Leptothrix cholodnii SP-6: one gene and its partner. The protein of the gene in region 2 binds, or shares a complex with, the protein of the main gene of each other region. Links are inferred from orthologs where the notes say so. Each region holds a gene or a part of one and is shown on either strand. Other genes may lie near its edges. The genes, in order: uvrA and mfd.

Region 1 (9,084 bases), 1.9 Mb from region 2 along the record:
GTCATGCTGGCGCTGGTGGCGCTGTATCTGGGCGTGTTCGTCGCCTTGCGCGTGCCCAAGGGCATGTGGCGCTTCTCGGGTTTCGGCGAGGTGCAGCGGCTCACGTTGGCGTGTGCGATCGCCGGGCTGGTCGGCGCGGTGGCCGTGCTGATGGCGCAGCTGTCGCAGGTGCCGCGCGCGGTGCTGGCGCTGCACCCGGTCGTCAGCCTGATGGGGCTGGCGATGGTGCGCATCGGCTACCGCATGTTGTACGAACACATGCGTGGGCGCATCTCCGGCAGCGCCACCGAAACCCGCCGCGCGCTGGTGATGGGCGCGGGCGACGCGGCGCGGCTCTTGATCGCCGGCATCCAGCACCACGGCTGGGTGGTGGTCGGCCTGCTCGACGACGATCGGCGGCGCCTGGGCACACGCGTCAGCAACGTGCCGGTGCTCGGGCCGCTGGACAGTGCGCCGCGCTGGGCCGAGCTGCACGGCATCAGCCACATCATCGTCGCGCTGCCGTCGGCCACGCCGGCCGAACGCCGCCGCGCGCTCGACCTGGCCGCCGCCACCCATCTGCCGGTGGTGACGGTGCCCAGCGCCGCCGAGCTGCGCGAGGGAACCACGGTGACGCGGGTGCGCGAGATCGAGGCCGAAGACCTGCTCGGCCGCGAGCCGGTGCAGCTCGACGAAGGCGGCATCAGCGAGGCGCTGGGTGGCAAGGTGGTGCTGATCACCGGCGCGGGCGGTTCGATCGGCTCGGAGCTGTGCCGCCAGGTGGCGCGTTACGGCCCGCTCAAGCTGGTGCTCTACGAGCTGAGCGAGTTCGCGCTCTACCGCATCGAGCAGGAGCTGAGCGAGCACTTCCCGCATATCCCGCTGGTGCGGCTGGTGGGCGACGTGCGCGACCCGGAGCACCTGCGCGCCACCTTCACACGCGTGCGCCCGCAGGTGGTGTTCCACGCCGCGGCCTACAAGCACGTGCCGCTGATGGAGGAGGACAACGCCTTCGCCGCCTTGCGCAACAACACGCTCGGCACCTGGCGCGCAGCCAGCGCGGCGGCCGAGGCGGGCGCCGAACGTTTCGTGCTGATCTCGACCGACAAGGCCGTCAACCCGACCAACGTGATGGGCGCGAGCAAACGCGCGGCCGAGATGGTGATCGCCAAGCTCGCGGCCGAGGTGCTGGCGCGCGGCGGGCGCACGCGTTTCATGGCGGTGCGTTTTGGCAATGTGCTGGGTTCGTCGGGCAGCGTGATCCCGAAGTTCAAGGAGCAGATCGCCCGCGGCGGGCCGGTGACGGTGACACACCCCGACATCACGCGCTTCTTCATGACCATCCCCGAGGCTGCGCGACTGGTGGTGCAGGCCGCGGCGATCGGCGAGGGCGGTCAGGTGTTCGTGCTCGACATGGGCGAGCCGGTGCGCATCGTCGACCTGGCGCGCGACCTGATCCGCATGAGCGGCCATTCGGCCGACGAGATCCCGATCACCTTCAGCGGCCTGCGCCCGGGCGAAAAGCTCTACGAAGAACTGCTGGCCGACGCCGACGCGACGCTTGCGACGCGCTTCGAGCGCCTGCGCATCGCCCGCCTCGACGACCGCGGCCACGACGTGCAGGCATTGCTCGACTGGGCCGCCGAGCGCAGCAGCGCGCCCGACGACGAAGTGCGCGAACGGCTGGCGCGGCTGGTGTCGGAATACCGCCGCGCCGGGCATTGAAAACGGGGAATTCGCTTCCGGCCCGACAATCCGGCCGGTTCCAATCCTCGGGTTTCTTGACGTGATGCATCGCCGCTCCCTGTTGTCCCTCGCCGCTGTCGCCTTGTTGTTGACCGCCTGTGCCTCGGCGCCGCCGGTGGCCGTCAAGCCGCCGCCGTTGCCGCGCATCGGCCTGGCGCTGGGCGGTGGTGCCGCCAAAGGCTTCGCCCATGTCGGCGTGATCAAGGTGCTGGAAGCCGCCGGGCTGACGCCCACCGTGGTGGCCGGCACCAGCGCCGGCAGCGTGGTCGGGGCGCTCTACGCCTCGGGCTTGAGCGGTTTTGCGCTGCAGGAGCAGTCGTTTGCGCTCGACGAGGAGCGCATCAAGGACCTGACGCTGTTCGGCGTCGGCGGCGTGATCAAGGGCGACAAGCTGCAGGCCTATGTCAACGAGCTGATCAAGAACAAGCCGCTGGAGCAGATGAGCAAGCCGTTCGCGGCGGTGGCCACCGACCTCGACAGCGGCGAGCGGGTGATCTTCACGCGTGGGAACACCGGCCAGGCGGTCCGCGCCTCGTGCAGTGTGCCGGGGGTGTTCCAGCCGGCGCTGATCGGCGGCAAGCGTTATGTCGACGGTGGCCTGGTCAGCCCGGTGCCGGTGGACGCGGCGCGCCAGCTCGGCGCCGACATCGTCATCGCGGTCGACATCTCGTCGAAGGCGCGCGACGGCAAGGCGGCCGGCATGCTCAGCAACCTGAACCAGACCATCACGATCATGGGCCAGAAGCTCGGCGAGCAGGAGATGACACGCGCCGAGGTGGTGATCCGCCCGCGTGTGGGCCAGATCGGCGCGACCGATCTCGACCAGAAACACGTGGCGGTGCTCGAAGGCGAAAAGGCCGCCCAGGCCGCGCTGCCGCAGATCCGCGCAGCGATCGAGCGCTGGCAGCAGGCCCAGCTGGCGCGGGACGCGGCCACGGCCGTCAGGCGCTGAGGTCGCGCTCGCGGCGTGCGGGGTTGGCGCCGAGCGACCCGCCCGGCGCCGCGTTCATCGCGCCAGCAGCGGCTTGAGGAAGCGCCCGGTGTGGCTCTCGGCGCACTCGGCGATCTCTTCGGGCGTGCCGGCGATCAGCAGCCGCCCGCCGCCCGAGCCGCCTTCAGGGCCCATGTCGAGCAGCCAGTCGGCGGTCTTGATGACGTCGAGGTTGTGCTCGATCACGACGATGGTGTTGCCGGCGTCGCGCAGCTGGTGCAGCACTTTCAGCAGCAGGCCGATGTCGTGGAAGTGCAGGCCGGTGGTCGGCTCGTCCAATATGTAGAGCGTGCGGCCGGTGTCGCGCTTGGACAGCTCCAGCGCCAGCTTGACGCGCTGCGCCTCGCCGCCCGACAGCGTGGTCGCCGCCTGGCCGAGCTTGATGTAGCCCAGTCCGACGTCGAGCAGCGTCTGCAGCTTGCGCGCGATGCTGGGCACGGCGTTGAAGTAGGCGTGTGCGTCCTCGACCGTCAGCTCCAGCACCTGGGTGATGTTCTTGCCCTTGTAGAGCACCTCCAGCGTTTCGCGGTTGTAGCGCTTGCCGTGGCAGACGTCGCAGGCGACGTAGACGTCGGGCAGGAAGTGCATCTCGACCTTCAGCACACCGTCGCCCTGGCAGGACTCGCAGCGCCCGCCGGCGACATTGAAGCTGAAGCGCCCCGGCCCGTAGCCACGTTCGCGCGCCATCGGCACCTCGGCGAACATCTCGCGGATCGGCGTGAACAGGCCGGTGTAGGTGGCCGGATTGCTGCGCGGCGTGCGGCCGATCGGGCTCTGGTCGACGTTGATGACCTTGTCGAAGGCGTCCAGGCCTTCGATCTCGTCGTGCGGCGCCGGCTCGAGGTGGCTCTGGTAGAGCTTGCGTGCCACCGCGGCGTAGAGCGTGTCGTTGACCAGCGTGCTCTTGCCCGAGCCCGACACGCCGGTCACGCAGGTGAACAGGCCGACCGGGATCTCGGCCGTCACGCCGCGCAGGTTGTTGCCGTGGGCGTTGACGATGCGCAGCACGCGCGGATCTTTCTGGTCCGACAGCTTGTTGCGGCGCTGGGGGATGGCGATCTTGAGTACCTGGCCGAGGTAGCGACCGGTCAGCGAGTTGGGGTCGGCCGCCACGTGTTCGGGCGTGCCTTGCGACATCACCTGCCCGCCGTGTACGCCGGCACCCGGGCCCATGTCGATGACGTGGTCGGCGGCGCGGATCATGTCCTCGTCGTGTTCGACCACCAGCACGCTGTTGCCGAGATCACGCAGGTGCTTGAGGGTGCCGATCAGGCGATCGTTGTCGCGCTGGTGCAGGCCGATGCTGGGTTCGTCGAGCACGTACATCACGCCCGACAGGCCCGAACCGATCTGGCTGGCCAGGCGGATGCGCTGGGCTTCGCCGCCCGACAGGGTGTCTGCGCTGCGGTCGAGGCTCAGGTAATTGAGGCCGACGTCGTTGAGGAAACGCAGCCGCGCGCGGATCTCGCGCACCACCTTGTCGGCGATCTCGGCCTTGGCGCCCTTGAGGTGCAGGGTCTCGAAGTAGGCCAGGCAGTCGGCCAGCGTGGCGTGTTCGACCTGGTAGATCGCCAGCGGCTTGCGGCCGAGCGCGTCGTCCTGGTCGTCGACCAGCAGGACGTGGCGGGCCTCGCGTCGCAGCCGGGCGCCGTCGCAGTCGGGGCAGTGCTTGACGCTCTGGTAGCGCGTCAGGTCTTCGCGCACGGCGGGGGAATCGGTCTCGCGGAAGCGCCGTTCCAGGCTCGGCAGGATGCCTTCGAAGGGATGCTTGCGCTTGACGCTGCGTTTCTTGCCGCCTGCGCCTTCGGCTTCATACGTGAAGGCGATCTCCTCCTCGCCCGAGCCACGCAGCAGCACCTGCCGGTGTTCGGGGGCGAGTTCTTCGAAGGCGGTGTCGAGGTCGAAGTCGTAGTGCGCGGCCACGCTCTCGAGCAGCGAGAACGTGTACGAGTTGCGGCGGTCCCAGCCCTTGACGGCGCCGCTGGCCAGGCTGAGCGACGGGAAGGCGACCACGCGCTCGGGGTCGAACACGGTGACCATGCCGAGGCCGTCGCAGCTGGGGCAGGCGCCGACCGGCGAGTTGAACGAGAACAAGCGCGGTTCCAGTTCGGACAGCGAGTAGCTGCACACCGGGCAGGCGAACTTGCTGGAGTAGAGGTGTTCCCTGCCCGTGTCCATCTCGAGCGCGATGGCGCGGCCTTCGGCGATGCGCAGCGCGGCTTCGAAGCTCTCGGCCAGGCGCTGGGTGACGTCGGCGCGGCTCTTGAGGCGGTCGATGACGACGTCGATGTCGTGTTTCTCGGCTTTCTTGAGCTTGGGCAGGTCGGCGGCCTCGACCACCTGGCCGTCGACCCGGAAGCGCACGTAGCCTTGCGCCTGCATGCTCTCGAACAGTTCGACGAACTCGCCCTTGCGATCACGCACCACGGGTGCCAGCACCATCAGTCGGGTTTCGGCAGGCATGGCCAGCACGGCGTCGACCATCTGGCTGACGCTCTGAGCTTCGAGCGGCTGGCCGTGGTCGGGGCAATGCGGCGTGCCGGCGCGGGCGTAGAGCAGACGCAGGTAGTCGTGGATCTCGGTGATCGTGCCGACGGTCGAGCGCGGGTTGTGGCTGGTGGCCTTCTGCTCGATCGAGATCGCCGGGCTCAGGCCCTCGATCACGTCGACATCGGGTTTGTCCATCAGTTGCAGGAACTGCCGCGCGTAGGCCGACAGGCTTTCCACGTAGCGGCGTTGGCCCTCCGCATAGAGGGTGTCGAACGCCAGGCTGGACTTGCCCGAGCCGGACAGTCCGGTGATCACGACCAGCGCATGCTTGGGCAGGTCGAGGTCGATGTTCTTGAGGTTGTGGGTGCGGGCACCACGCACGCTGATCTTCGGGTGCGGATGCACGGTGGAAACACCGGTAGACATGAGGATGCAATCTGTCGAGGCCAAGCGGACGATCATAACGACGGGGTTGACGTCATCGGACGTGCACATTGGCTCGAGACTGCCGTGGGTGCCCCGTCGCGCTGGATGCCAATCAGGCGTTCAGCATTGCGGCGCGGCATCGAGTGGTCGCCCGTCGGCTGACGAGGAGTGCTCTATCAACACTCTCTATTTATATAGGCAGGAGGGGGCGGATCCGCTGCCGACGGGGTGGTGCGGATCGCTGTGCTCATGGGCTCTCAAAGAATTTCTCCCCAGCCACTTGCGCGCCGATGAAGTTCCGGTGCATAATTGCGGTCTTCGCTGCTCACCACCTAGTTGGCTTGCAGCAAGACCGGCGGCGATGCCAAAATGATTCAGGTTCTGACCTGCGTCGTGTTGGCGATCAAACAGTCGGTTGGTGATGTTAAAAACTTCTTCGAAAGTTGTTGACGAAACCAAAAAGACGGTTGATAATCTCGCCTCTGCGCTGTTTGCAACAAGTTGCTGACAGCAAGCGCAAGAAGTGGTCTGCAAAGACGGCGGCTTGCGATGTTCTTTAAAAATATACAGCCGATAAGCGTGGGCGTTTGAAGGCGAGTGCCAAGGGTTCTGTAGGCAACTGCGGGCTCGAGGTCTTATGGACTTTAAACGCTCATGGATAGAGAAGTGAAGTTCACTTCGATTCCTTAGAGCAAATCAAGATCGAACTGAAGAGTTTGATCCTGGCTCAGATTGAACGCTGGCGGCATGCCTTACACATGCAAGTCGAACGGTAGAGGAGCAATCCTCGAGAGTGGCGAACGGGTGAGTAATGTATCGGAACGTGCCCAGTAGTGGGGGATAGCCCGGCGAAAGCCGGATTAATACCGCATGAGACCTGAGGGTGAAAGCGGGGGACTCGCAAGAGCCTCGCGCTACTGGAGCGGCCGATATCAGATTAGGTAGTTGGTGGGGTAAAAGCCTACCAAGCCTGCGATCTGTAGCTGGTCTGAGAGGACGACCAGCCACACTGGGACTGAGACACGGCCCAGACTCCTACGGGAGGCAGCAGTGGGGAATTTTGGACAATGGGCGAAAGCCTGATCCAGCCATGCCGCGTGCGGGAAGAAGGCCTTCGGGTTGTAAACCGCTTTTGTCAGGGAAGAAATCCTTTGAGTTAATACCTCGGAGGGATGACGGTACCTGAAGAATAAGCACCGGCTAACTACGTGCCAGCAGCCGCGGTAATACGTAGGGTGCAAGCGTTAATCGGAATTACTGGGCGTAAAGCGTGCGCAGGCGGTTGTGTAAGACAGATGTGAAATCCCCGGGCTCAACCTGGGAACTGCATTTGTGACTGCACAGCTAGAGTACGGTAGAGGGGGATGGAATTCCGCGTGTAGCAGTGAAATGCGTAGATATGCGGAGGAACACCGATGGCGAAGGCAATCCCCTGGACCTGTACTGACGCTCATGCACGAAAGCGTGGGGAGCAAACAGGATTAGATACCCTGGTAGTCCACGCCCTAAACGATGTCAACTGGTTGTTGGGAGGGTTTCTTCTCAGTAACGAAGCTAACGCGTGAAGTTGACCGCCTGGGGAGTACGGCCGCAAGGTTGAAACTCAAAGGAATTGACGGGGACCCGCACAAGCGGTGGATGATGTGGTTTAATTCGATGCAACGCGAAAAACCTTACCTACCCTTGACATGTCAAGAATCTTGCAGAGATGTGGGAGTGCTCGAAAGAGAACTTGAACACAGGTGCTGCATGGCCGTCGTCAGCTCGTGTCGTGAGATGTTGGGTTAAGTCCCGCAACGAGCGCAACCCTTGTCATTAGTTGCTACGAAAGGGCACTCTAATGAGACTGCCGGTGACAAACCGGAGGAAGGTGGGGATGACGTCAGGTCCTCATGGCCCTTATGGGTAGGGCTACACACGTCATACAATGGCCGGTACAGAGGGCTGCCAACCCGCGAGGGGGAGCCAATCCCAGAAAACCGGTCGTAGTCCGGATCGCAGTCTGCAACTCGACTGCGTGAAGTCGGAATCGCTAGTAATCGCGGATCAGCTTGCCGCGGTGAATACGTTCCCGGGTCTTGTACACACCGCCCGTCACACCATGGGAGCGGGTTCTGCCAGAAGTAGTTAGCCTAACCGCAAGGAGGGCGATTACCACGGCAGGGTTCGTGACTGGGGTGAAGTCGTAACAAGGTAGCCGTATCGGAAGGTGCGGCTGGATCACCTCCTTTCTGGAAACAAGCATTCAAATTCTTGCGCCCACACTTATCGGCTGTACAAACGACAGTGACAGAACAGAATTGGGGTCTGTAGCTCAGTCGGTTAGAGCACCGTCTTGATAAGGCGGGGGTCGTTGGTTCGAATCCAACCAGACCCACCACCAATCAGACACGGGGGATTAGCTCAGCTGGGAGAGCACCTGCTTTGCAAGCAGGGGGTCGTCGGTTCGATCCCGTCATCCTCCACCATCCATTCTGTTCTTGCTGTTCGATGCAAACCAAAGTCTCGCGATTGTCGGTCGTGATTTTGGTTTGCCATCGAAAGTTGGCTGTTGTTCTTTAAAAATTCGTAGAGTCGAATCAGATTCACTGGCGGAAAGCGTTCAGCGTGTAAAGTGCTGGGCGCACCGTGCCGTCAGTGATAATTGATTGCGTCACCAGACATCAATACCGTGGAGCAATCTGCGGGAGTTGAAAGTACGGCGAAAACGTAAATACTCAAAATTTGGTCCTGGCCTAGTCCGCTGGGATCGAATCATTCCTTGACGATGTCTGCGAGAGTGGATGTCAAAGTTATAGGGTCAAGTGAATAAGTGCATGTGGTGGATGCCTTGGCGATTACAGGCGATGAAGGACGTGATAGCCTGCGAAAAGCTTCGGGGAGCTGGCAAATTAGCTTTGATCCGGAGATATCCGAATGGGGAAACCCACCCGCAAGGGTATCGCATGCTCAATACATAGGCATGCGAGGCGAACCCGGCGAACTGAAACATCTCAGTAGCTGGAGGAAAAGACATCAACCGAGATTCCGAGAGTAGTGGCGAGCGAAATCGGAAGAGCCTGCACGTTTTAGCAGTCGACTTATCAGAACGGAATGGAAAGTCCGGCCACAGCGGGTGATAGCCCCGTATGGAAAAAGTTGACTGTGGAACTGGGCGTGCGACAAGTAGGGCGGGACACGTGAAATCCTGTCTGAAGATGGGGGGACCATCCTCCAAGGCTAAATACTCGTAATCGACCGATAGTGAACAAGTACCGTGAGGGAAAGGCGAAAAGAACCCCGGGAGGGGAGTGAAATAGATCCTGAAACCGCATGCATACAAAAAGTAGGAGCCTCGCAAGGGGTGACTGCGTACCTTTTGTATAATGGGTCAGCGACTTACATTCAGTGGCAAGCTTAACCGTGTAGGGAAGGCGTAGGGAAACCGAGTCCGAATAGGGCGATTGAGTCGC
Region 2 (9,645 bases):
CACCTTCCGTGACCCGCAGGTCCAGGCCAAGCTGGCCGGCGCGGTGCTGGTGCAGGCTGACGTGACCGCCAACGACGCCGACGACCGCGCCCTGCTCAAGCGCTTCCAGCTGTTCGGCCCGCCCGGCATCATCTTCTTCGACCCGCAAGGGCGCGAGCAGGCCGGAGCGCGCGTGATCGGCTACCAGAACGCCGAGCAGTTCCTGCGCAGCCTGCAGACCGCCGGCCTGTGACCCTCTTCCTCGAACACTCACCCTTCCGCCGATGAACTCCGCCATCTCGTCCCCAGCCACCTGCGACCTCTGCGATGCCCACAAGAACGACAGCGACGGTGACTTCCGCGTGCTGCCGCCGGTGTTCCGAGACTTCGGCGCGCGCAGCGCCTTCAGCGGCCGGGTGGTGACGGTCAAGTGCCACGAGGACAACAGCCACTTCAAGGCCGCCGTCGAGTCGCCGGGCCTGGGCCGCGTGCTGGTGGTCGACGGCGGCGGCTCGCTGCGCCGCGCCCTGCTCGGTGGCAACCTGGGCGCCGCCGCGGCGCGCAACGGCTGGGCCGGCCTGGTGATCGACGGCTGCGTGCGCGATGTCGCCGAGCTGGCGGTCAGCGAGGTCGGCATCCGCGCGCTGGCTGCGATGCCGCTGCCGACCGACCGGCGAGGCGTCGGCCAGACCGACGTCGCCGTGCAGATCCAGGGCGTCTGGGTGCGCCCGGGCGACTGGCTGGCCGCCGACGCCGACGGCATCGTCGTCATGAGCCAGCCCGACTGACCACCGACCGGACCGGCTCACATCGGATCACGGTTTGCCCCTCAATTTCGACGACGCCGCGCCGAAACGAAGGGGTGAGGCCGTCAGCTCGCCCCGAGCGGCCCGCACGTCGTGGATCCGTGACATGTCACTGCCTGAACTTGCCGTCCCGCCGGTCGACACCGGACAACTCGCCACGCTGGTGCGCGACATCGGCATCCCGCCGCGACCGCAGCTGCTCGAGCGCCTGCACACCGAACTGCTGCGCGACGAGCCGCGCCAGGACATGCTGGTGCAGCTGGCCTCCTACGACGTGGCGGTGGCCGCCGCGCTGCTGAAGGTGGCCAACGCGCGCTGGCCCGGCGTGCCTCGCGCCGCCGGCACGCTGCGCCGGGCGTTCGAGCAATTGGGCAATCAGCGCTGCATCGCCATCCTCAGCGCGCTGGTGCTGCGCAAGGTGCTGCCGGTGCGCGGCCCGAGCCTGGAGCGGTTCTGGGACGTGGCGCATCGCCGCAGCCTGGCGATGAGCTGGCTGGCGCGCCAGCACGGCGTGATCGAGCCCGACGTGGCGCACACCTTCGGGTTGTTCTGCGACGTCGGCATCGCGGTGCTGATCCAGCGTTTCGAGCAGCCCAGCTACCGCGTCACGCTGGCCGAGGCCAACCTCGGCCGGCGCCCGTTCACCGAGGTCGAGAACGCCCGGCACGGCACCGATCACGCGGTGGTCGGCGCGGCGCTGGCGCACAGCTGGGGCGTCAGCGCCGAGATCGTCGAGGCGGTGCGCCTGCACCACGACTACCGCGTCTTCGCCAACCCCGCGACCCCGCGGCTGCGCCACCTGATCGCGCTGGCGCTGCTGGCCGAGCGCTTCCTGCAGCGCCAGCAAGGCCGCAACCGGCACGGCGAGTGGGAGCGCGGCGGCGCCCAGGCGCTGCTGGCACTGGGCGTCAACGCGCGTGAGTTCGACGTCTGGTGCGACGAACTGCAGACCCTGCTCGAACTGGATTTCTGAACCCGGCGCCGCCATCGCGGCACCGCAACGAACTCAGGCCAGCAGTTCGAGCAGGCGGTCGAGCCCACCCTCGTTGATTGCCACCATCGCCTGCTCGCGCACCCGCGGCTTGGCGTGATAGGCCACCGACAGGCCGGCCACCGCCATCATCGGCAGGTCGTTGGCGCCGTCGCCCATCGCGATCGCCCGGCTCGGCTCGATGCCCAGATCGGCGCAAGTGGCCAGCAGCATGCGGCGCTTCTCGTCGCCGTCGCAGATGTCGCCCCAAGGCTGGTCGACCATGCGCCCGGTCAGCTGGCCGTCGGCCACTTCGAGCACGTTGCTGCGCGTGAAGTCGAGGCCGAGGCGATCGCGCACCCGGTCGGTGAAGAAGGTGAAGCCGCCCGACACCAGCAGCGTCTTCAGGCCCGCGGCCTGGCAGGCGCGCACCAGGGCCTCGGCGCCGGGGTTGAGCTGCAGGCGCTGGCTGAACACCTGCTCGAGCGCCGCCACCGGCACGCCGGCCAGCAGCGCCACGCGCTGGCGCAGGCTTTCCTTGTAGTCGGCGATCTCGCCGCGCATGGCGGCCTCGGTGATGGCCGACACCTCGGCCTTGCGGCCGGCGGCGTCGGCGATCTCGTCAACGCATTCGATGTTGATCAGCGTCGAATCCATGTCGAAGGCGATCAGGCGGAAGTTCGCCAGCGCCAGGGGCGGCGTGAAACCCTGGATCACCAGGCCGGAGGCAAATTCTTGAGGCATCTGCAGGGGCCGGCCGAGCCGGTCGTGTGCGTGAATGGAAAGGCGGCAATGCTAACGATGCCGTGCCGCCGGCGGGCACGCGGCCCTGTGCATTCAGGTGGCGGCCGCCTTGGCCTGCGGCTGGCCGAGTGCGCGCAGCACGTCGCGCACGTACTGCGCCCGGTCCTTGGCGTCGGGGTAGGCCCGGTCGATGCGCAGCTTGTCGTTGCCGGCGAGCTTGACGTTGCGGTTCTTCTGCACCAGCTCGATGATGCGCATCGGATCGATCGGCGGGTTCGGCTTGAAATGGATGTTCATCACCGCCGGGCCCGCGTCGATCTTGACCACGCCGTAGGGCCGCGCCTGCACCCGCAGGCGGTGCAGGTCGAACAGCGTCTGGCCCTGGGCGGGCAGCTTGCCGAAGCGGTCGACGATCTCCTCGAGCAGGCTGTCGATCTTGTCGAGCCTGTCGACCGTGGCCAGGCGCTTGTAGAGGTTCAGGCGCACGTGCACGTCGCCGCAGTAGCTGTCGGGCAGCAGCGCGGGGGCGTGCAGGTTGACCTCGGTGGCGGCGCCGAAGAAGCCGGTGGGTGACAGCAGGTCGGGCTCCTCGCCGGCCTTCATCGCCCGCACCGCCTCGGCCAGCATCTCGTTGTAGAGCTGGAAGCCGACCTCCATCATGTTGCCGCTCTGGTTGTCGCCCAGCACCTCGCCGGCGCCGCGGATCTCCAGGTCGTGCATCGCCAGGTAGAAGCCCGAACCCAGTTCCTCCATCGCCTGGATGGCGTCCAGGCGCTGCTGCGCCTGCTTGGTCAGGCCCTCGGTGTCGGGCACCAGCAGGTAGGCGTAGGCCTGGTGGTGGCTGCGACCGACGCGCCCGCGCAGCTGGTGCAGCTGCGCCAGGCCGAACTTGTCGGCGCGGCTGATGACGATGGTGTTGGCGCTCGGCACGTCGATGCCGGTCTCGATGATGGTCGAGCACAGCAGCACGTTGTGGCGCTGGGCCACGAAGTCGCGCATCACGCGCTCGAGCTCGCGCTCGGGCATCTGGCCGTGGGCGACCGCGATGCGCGCCTCGGGCAGCATTTCCTCGAGCTTCTGGCGCCGGTTCTCGATCGTGTCGACCTCGTTGTGCAGGAAGTAGACCTGGCCGCCGCGCTTCAACTCGCGCATCACGGCCTCGCGGATCGTGCCGCCGGTCTCGTTGCGCACGAAGGTCTTGATCGCGAGGCGCCGCTGCGGCGCGGTGGCGATCACGCTCAGATCTCGCAGCCCTTCGAGCGCCATGCCCAGCGTGCGCGGGATCGGCGTGGCGGTGAGCGTGAGCACGTCGACCTCGGCGCGCAGCGCCTTCATCTGCTCCTTGTGGCGCACGCCGAAACGGTGTTCCTCGTCGATGATCAGGAGGCCCAGGTTCTTGAACTTCGAGTCCGGGCTCAGCAGCTTGTGCGTGCCCACCACGATGTCGACCGTGCCGGCGGCCAGGCCGTCGAGCGTGGCCTTGACCTCCTTGGTCGAGCGGAAGCGGCTGATCTCGGCCACCTTGACCGGCCACTGCGCGAAGCGGTCGGCCAGCGTCTGGTAGTGCTGCTCGGCCAGCAGCGTGGTCGGCGCGAGCAGCGCCACCTGCTTGCCGCCGGTGACCGCCACGAAGGCGGCGCGCAAGGCCACCTCGGTCTTGCCGAAACCGACGTCGCCGCAGACCAGCCGATCCATCGGTCTGGGGCTGATCATGTCCTGGATGACGGCGTGGATCGCGGCGTTCTGGTCGGCGGTTTCCTCGAAGCCGAAGCTGGCCGCAAACGCCTCGTAATCCTGCGGCGAGAAACGGAATGCAAACCCTTCGCGCGAAGCGCGGCGCGCGTACAGATTCAGCAGCTCGGCGGCGGCGTCGCGCACCTGCTCGGCCGCCTTGCGCTTGGCCTTTTCCCACTGGCCGGAACCGAGCTTGTGCAGCGGCGCCTCTTCGGCGCTGACGCCGGTGTAGCGGCTGATCAGCTGCAGCTGCGACACCGGCACGTAGAGCGTGGCCTGGTCGGCGTATTCGAGGAACAGGAACTCGGTCGGCCCCTCGCCCAGGTCGATGCTGACCAGCCCCTGGTAGCGGCCGATGCCGTGGTTGGCGTGCACCACCGGGTCGCCGACCTTCAGCTCCGACAGGTCCTTGATCAGCGCCTCGACGTCGCTGGTCTGCTCCTGCTTGCGGCGCCGGCGTGCGGTGGGCGTGGCGTCGAAGAGTTCGGTTTCGGTGACGAACTGGATGCCGAAGTCGGCCGTCGCGTCGGTCCAGAAGAAACCGGCGGCCAGCGGCGCGGTGGCGATCGCGTACGGGTGGTCGCTGGCGATGAAGGCCGACAGGCCGTCGATCGGCGGCGGCTCCAGCCGGTGGTCGCGCAGCAGTTCGAGCAGGCTCTCGCGCCGGCCGGCGCTTTCGGCCACGATCAGCAGCCGGTTCTTCTGGCTGCGGATCTTCTCGAGCTGCTGCTCCAGGCGCTGCAGCGGATCGGTGCCGCCGCGGATCACGCTCAGGTCGGGCAGCGGCCGGGCCCATTCGACGGGGTCGTTGCCGCGGATCGACAGCTGGGCGTGCTGGTTGCACCGCGCGAAGAATTCTTCCTGGCGCAGGTAGATGTCCTCGGGCGGCAGCACCGGCCGCTCGGGGTCGTGGCGCAGGAACTTGTGGCGCTCGCGGGTTTCGCCCCAGAAACGCGCCAGCGCCTCGTCGACCTCGCCGTGCAGCACCAGCGCGGCGGCGTCGCCGAGGTAGTCGAAGAAGGTGGCCGGCTGCTCGAAGAACAGCGGCAGGTAGTACTCGATGCCGGCGGTGGCGATGCCCGAGGCCATGTCCTTGTAGATGCGCGCCTTGCTCGGGTCGCCGTCCATCTTTTCGCGCCAGCGGGCCCGGAAGGCCTGCCGCCCGGCGTCGTCCATCGGGAACTCGCGCCCGGGCAGCAGCCGCACCTCGGGCACCGGGTAGAGGCTGCGCTGGCTGTCGGGGTTGAAGACGCGGATCGAATCGACCTCGTTGTCGAACAGGTCGACCCGGTAGGGCACCAGCGAGCCCATCGGGAACAGGTCGATCAGGCTGCCGCGCACGGCGTATTCGCCCGGCGACACCACCTGGCTGACGTGCTGATAGCCCGCCAGCGTCAGCTGTGCCTTGAGCGCGGCGTCATCGAGTTTCTGCTTCTGCTTGAAATGGAAGGTGTAGCCGGCCAGGAACGACGGCGGCGCCAGCCGGGTCAGCGCCGTGGTGGCGGGCAGCAGCACCACGTCGACCTCGCCCGAGCGCACCCGCCAGAGCGTGGCCAGGCGCTCGGAGATCAGGTCCTGGTGCGGGCTGAAGCTGTCGTAGGGCAGGGTTTCCCAGTCGGGGAACACCGCCACGCGCAGTTCAGGGGCAAAGAAAGCCAGTTCGTCGGGCAGCCGCTGGGCGTCGGCGGGCTCGGCCACGATCACGGCCAGCAGTTGCCGGCTGGCCACCCGGGCCTGGGCGAAGCGGGCCAGCAAGAGCGCATCGGCGGAGCCGATCGGGCGTGAAACGGCAAAGCGTTTGCCGGGTGCGATGTTCGGAAGCAGCATGGACGGGGCTCGGGGTTGAGCCGCTGAAACGCCGCCACGCCACCGGGCGGTTGCCGGGCGACGTCGGGCTTCAACAGACGCGGCGGATTCTAGGCGGGGGCCGGCGCCCGCTCACCAGACCAGCTGCGTGAACTCGGCCGATGCCTTCGGGGCATGGATGACGGTGGGGCCGAAGTGCAAGTCCAGGCAGATCGGCGCGATGTGCGGCGGCCGGCTGCTCTGCAGCAGCCGCTCGACCATCTCCGTGACCCCGCTCGCCTTGGACAGGCAGAGGTCGACGGTGACTCCGTGCGCCCGCACCAGCGCGGTGTCGCGCAGCGCGTCGACCAGCAGGACCAGCCTGCGGTGGCCCAGGCACGGCCTGAGCGTGCTGACCAGCGTGGCCAGGCGCGACCAGCCGCACAGGGCGATGTCGAGCATGACGACTTCGATCTCGGGCTCCTGCCGCAGATAGGGCAGCGCACTGGCGAGGGCGTGCGTGCGCCAGACCTGCGCCTCGGCGGTGCGCCCTTGCAGCACGTGCTGGAGGAGCATGTGCAGACTGCTGTGGTCGCTGAGCAACAAGATTTTCATGACATGGCCTCGGGCTGGAACTGCCTCAAAGCGTAGGTGAGGTGCGTGAAAATCCGCCTCCCCCTAAAGGATGAGGCGGGAGCGCCACACTTCGTGTTTGCGCCGCACCTTCCCGCGCACCCCCCGGATTGCGCCGAAGTCAGTTTCAATATCCGGAAATCGGTCGAAGATCGCTGCGCATGCAGTTTGCGCAGAATCTGTCGAGCGCCAACGCCGGAGGGTTTCAGTAATATCAGCGCCCTGTATTTCATTTAGCAGCCTGCAGTTCGCCGCCATGTCCAACTCACGTTCCAACCCGATCACCGCCTGCCACCTGGGGCTCGGAGCCCTGAATCCGGACGGTGCGGGCGACGAGGGCATCGTCTGGGACGCCTGCGAGAGCCTCGACGCCCTGGTGCTCTACATGCAGGTGCATGCGCCGCAGGCGATCGTGATCGGTTGCAGCACGCGCACGCAGGCCCAGGCGCTGCTGTCGTGGCAGGGGCTGTCGCAGGCCGCGACGGCTTCGGCGGTGATCGTCGCCTGGCCGTCGCCGGATCGCGATCTGGCACGCCGCCTGATCCAGATCGGCGTGCAGGACGTGCTGGCGATCGAGGACACGCAAGGCGCGCGGCTGCGGCGCGCGATCTGGCTGGCGGTACAGCGCAAGCAACAGGACCTCGAGGTCCGCCGGGCCTGGTCGATCGACCTGTCCACCGGCCTGCCCAACCGCGCGCTGCTGGTCGAGCTGCTCAATCAGCTGTGTGCACTGCGCGAGCGCGAGCCGATGCCGATGGCCCTGCTGGTGCTGCGGCTCGACGGCCTGGAAGCGGTGCAGGCCCGGCTCGGCGAGCAGGCCGCCCAGTTGCTCAAGCGCAAGGCCGCGGTGCGCCTGCGCGCGGGGCTGCGCTCGAGCGACGTGGTGGCGGTGGTCGGTGCCGACGCCTTCGCGGCGGTGCTGCCCAGCATGGAACGGCCGCAGGATGGCGAGCGGGTGGCCGCCAAGCTGGCCAAGAGCATGAGCGAGCCCTATGTCGTCACCGGCCAGCAGGCCGTGCTGGGCATCGGCACCGGTGTCAGCCTCTACCCCGAACACGGCCGCCAGGCCGAGGAACTGCTCAGGCTGGCGTATGCGTCGGCGGTGCAGTCCAAGGGCACGCTGCGCGCCGGCATGATGGGCGGCACGGGCGGCGCAGCCAACGACGACTGAGGCGCGGGCGCCCGGTCGTCGCCACGGCCTTCAGCGCAGGATGTCGCCCAGGCACAGGTACTTCATCTCGACGTAATCCTCGATGCCGTGCCGCGAGCCCTCGCGGCCGAGCCCCGACTGCTTGACGCCGCCGAACGGCACTTCGGCCACCGAGATCAGCCCGGTGTTGACGCCCACCATGCCGGCCTCGATCGCCTCGCCGACGCGGAAGATGCGGCCGATGTCGCGGCTGTAGAAATAAGCCGCCAGACCGAACTCGGTGGCATTGGCCAGCGCGATCGCCTCGGCCTCGGTCTTGAAACGCATCACCGGCGCCACCGGGCCGAAGGTTTCCTCGCGCGCGCAGAGCATCTCGGCGGTCACGTCCGACAGCACCGTCGGCGTGTAGAAACGCTGGCCCAGCGCGCCAGCACCTCGGCTGCCACCCACCACCACCCGGGCACCCTTGGCGACGGCATCGGCCACGTGGGATTCGACCTTGGCCAGCGCCTGGGCGTCGATCATCGGCCCCTGGTTGACACCGGCCTCGAAACCGTTGCCGACCTTGATCGCCGCGGCCTTGGCGGCGAGCTTCTCGACGAACGCGTCGTAGACGCTGTCCTGCACGTACAGCCGGTTGGCGCAGACGCAGGTCTGGCCGGCGTTGCGGTACTTGCTGACCATCGCGCCCTCGACCGCGCTGTCGATGTCGGCGTCGTCGAAGACGATGAAGGGTGCGTTGCCGCCGAGTTCGAGGCTAAGCTTCTTGATCGTCGGCGCGCACTGGCGCATCAGGATGCGGCCCACTTCGGTCGAGCCGGTGAAGCTCAGGTGGCGCACCACGTCGGAGGCACACAGCACGCCGCCAATCTCGATCGAGCTCTCGGCATCACCGGTCAGGATGTTGAGCACGCCCGGCGGCATGCCGGCGCGCTGGGCCAGCTCGGCGCAGGCCAGCGCCGACAGCGGCGTCTGCTCGGCCGGCTTGATGATCACCGGGCAGCCCGCGGCCAGCGCCGGCGCGACCTTGCGCGTGATCATCGCGATCGGGAAATTCCACGGCGTGATCGCCGCGCAGACGCCGATCGGCTGCTTGAGCACGATGAAGCGCTTGTTGGCGTCGGTGCTCGGAATCGTCTCGCCGTAAACGCGCTTGGCTTCTTCGGCAAACCACTCGATGAAGCTGGCGCCGTAGACCACCTCGCCGCGCGCCTCGGCCAGCGGCTTGCCCTGCTCGGCGGTCATGATGCGGGCCAGGTCGTCGGCGTGCTGGATCAGCAGCTGGTACCACTTCATCAGGATGCCGGCGCGCTCCTTGGCGGTCTTGGCGCGCCAGGCCGGCCAGGCGGCGTTGGCGGCGGCGATCGCGGCTGCGGTTTCGCTCGCGCCCAGCAGCGCCACGTCCGCCAGCCTGGCGCCGGTGGCGGGGTCGGCGACGTCGAAGCGGCTGGTGCCGGCGATCCACTCGCCGTCGATCAGCGCGTCGGTCTTGAGCAGGCCGGGGTCGTTCAGCAGTGCCAGCGGGTTGGTGGTCATGTCCATGCGGTTTCCGATCGGGGTGGGGCAGGTTCGCCGGTCAGTGGCAATGGCGGCGGCTTCAGGCCACCGCGTCGAAGCTCGCGGCGAGGATCGCCAGGCCTTCGTCGATCACCGCATCGCTGGCCGTCAGCGGCACCAGGATGCGGATCACGTTGGCGTGGACGCCGCAGCTCAGCAGCACCAGGCCACGCCGGATCGCCTCGGTGCAGATGCGTTTGGTCAGGTCGGCATCCGGCTGGTGAAGGTCGCCATCCTTGAACAGCTCGATCGCCACCATCGCGCCCGGCCCGCGCACGTCCTGGATG

What was found.
Region 1: the proteins of mfd (region 2) and uvrA are in contact, whole or in part, in a crystal structure (PDB 4DFC), measured with the Escherichia coli proteins. The link is inferred for Leptothrix cholodnii SP-6 from one-to-one orthologs.

Annotation. Positions count from the first base shown.
Region 1 is NC_010524.1:318,149-327,232, forward strand. What follows is about bases 2,532-5,960. They hold uvrA (excinuclease ABC subunit UvrA), read right to left. Parts: upstream 5,633-5,960; coding sequence 2,732-5,632; downstream 2,532-2,731. Other genes in these bases: LCHO_RS01500 (patatin-like phospholipase family protein), read left to right, coding at 2,532-2,677. Also shown: LCHO_RS01495 (polysaccharide biosynthesis protein), read left to right, coding at 1-1,704; more of LCHO_RS01500, read left to right, coding at 1,769-2,531. UniProt on the Escherichia coli protein: The UvrABC repair system catalyzes the recognition and processing of DNA lesions. UvrA is an ATPase and a DNA-binding protein. A damage recognition complex composed of 2 UvrA and 2 UvrB subunits scans DNA for abnormalities.
Region 2 is NC_010524.1:2,170,138-2,179,782, reverse strand. The notes cover bases 2,393-6,382. They hold mfd (transcription-repair coupling factor), read right to left. Parts: upstream 6,061-6,382; coding sequence 2,593-6,060; downstream 2,393-2,592. Other genes in these bases: LCHO_RS10060 (hypothetical protein), read right to left, coding at 6,172-6,382; serB (phosphoserine phosphatase SerB), read right to left, coding at 2,393-2,499. Outside these bases: protein-disulfide reductase DsbD, read left to right, coding at 1-232; ribonuclease E activity regulator RraA, read left to right, coding at 264-767; LCHO_RS10075 (HDOD domain-containing protein), read left to right, coding at 892-1,758; more of serB, read right to left, coding at 1,792-2,392; more of LCHO_RS10060, read right to left, coding at 6,383-6,594; LCHO_RS10055 (GGDEF domain-containing protein), read left to right, coding at 6,908-7,822; LCHO_RS10050 (NAD-dependent succinate-semialdehyde dehydrogenase), read right to left, coding at 7,853-9,343; gabT (4-aminobutyrate--2-oxoglutarate transaminase), read right to left, coding at 9,399-9,645. UniProt on the Escherichia coli protein: Couples transcription and DNA repair by recognizing RNA polymerase (RNAP) stalled at DNA lesions. Mediates ATP-dependent release of RNAP and its truncated transcript from the DNA, and recruitment of nucleotide excision repair machinery to the damaged site.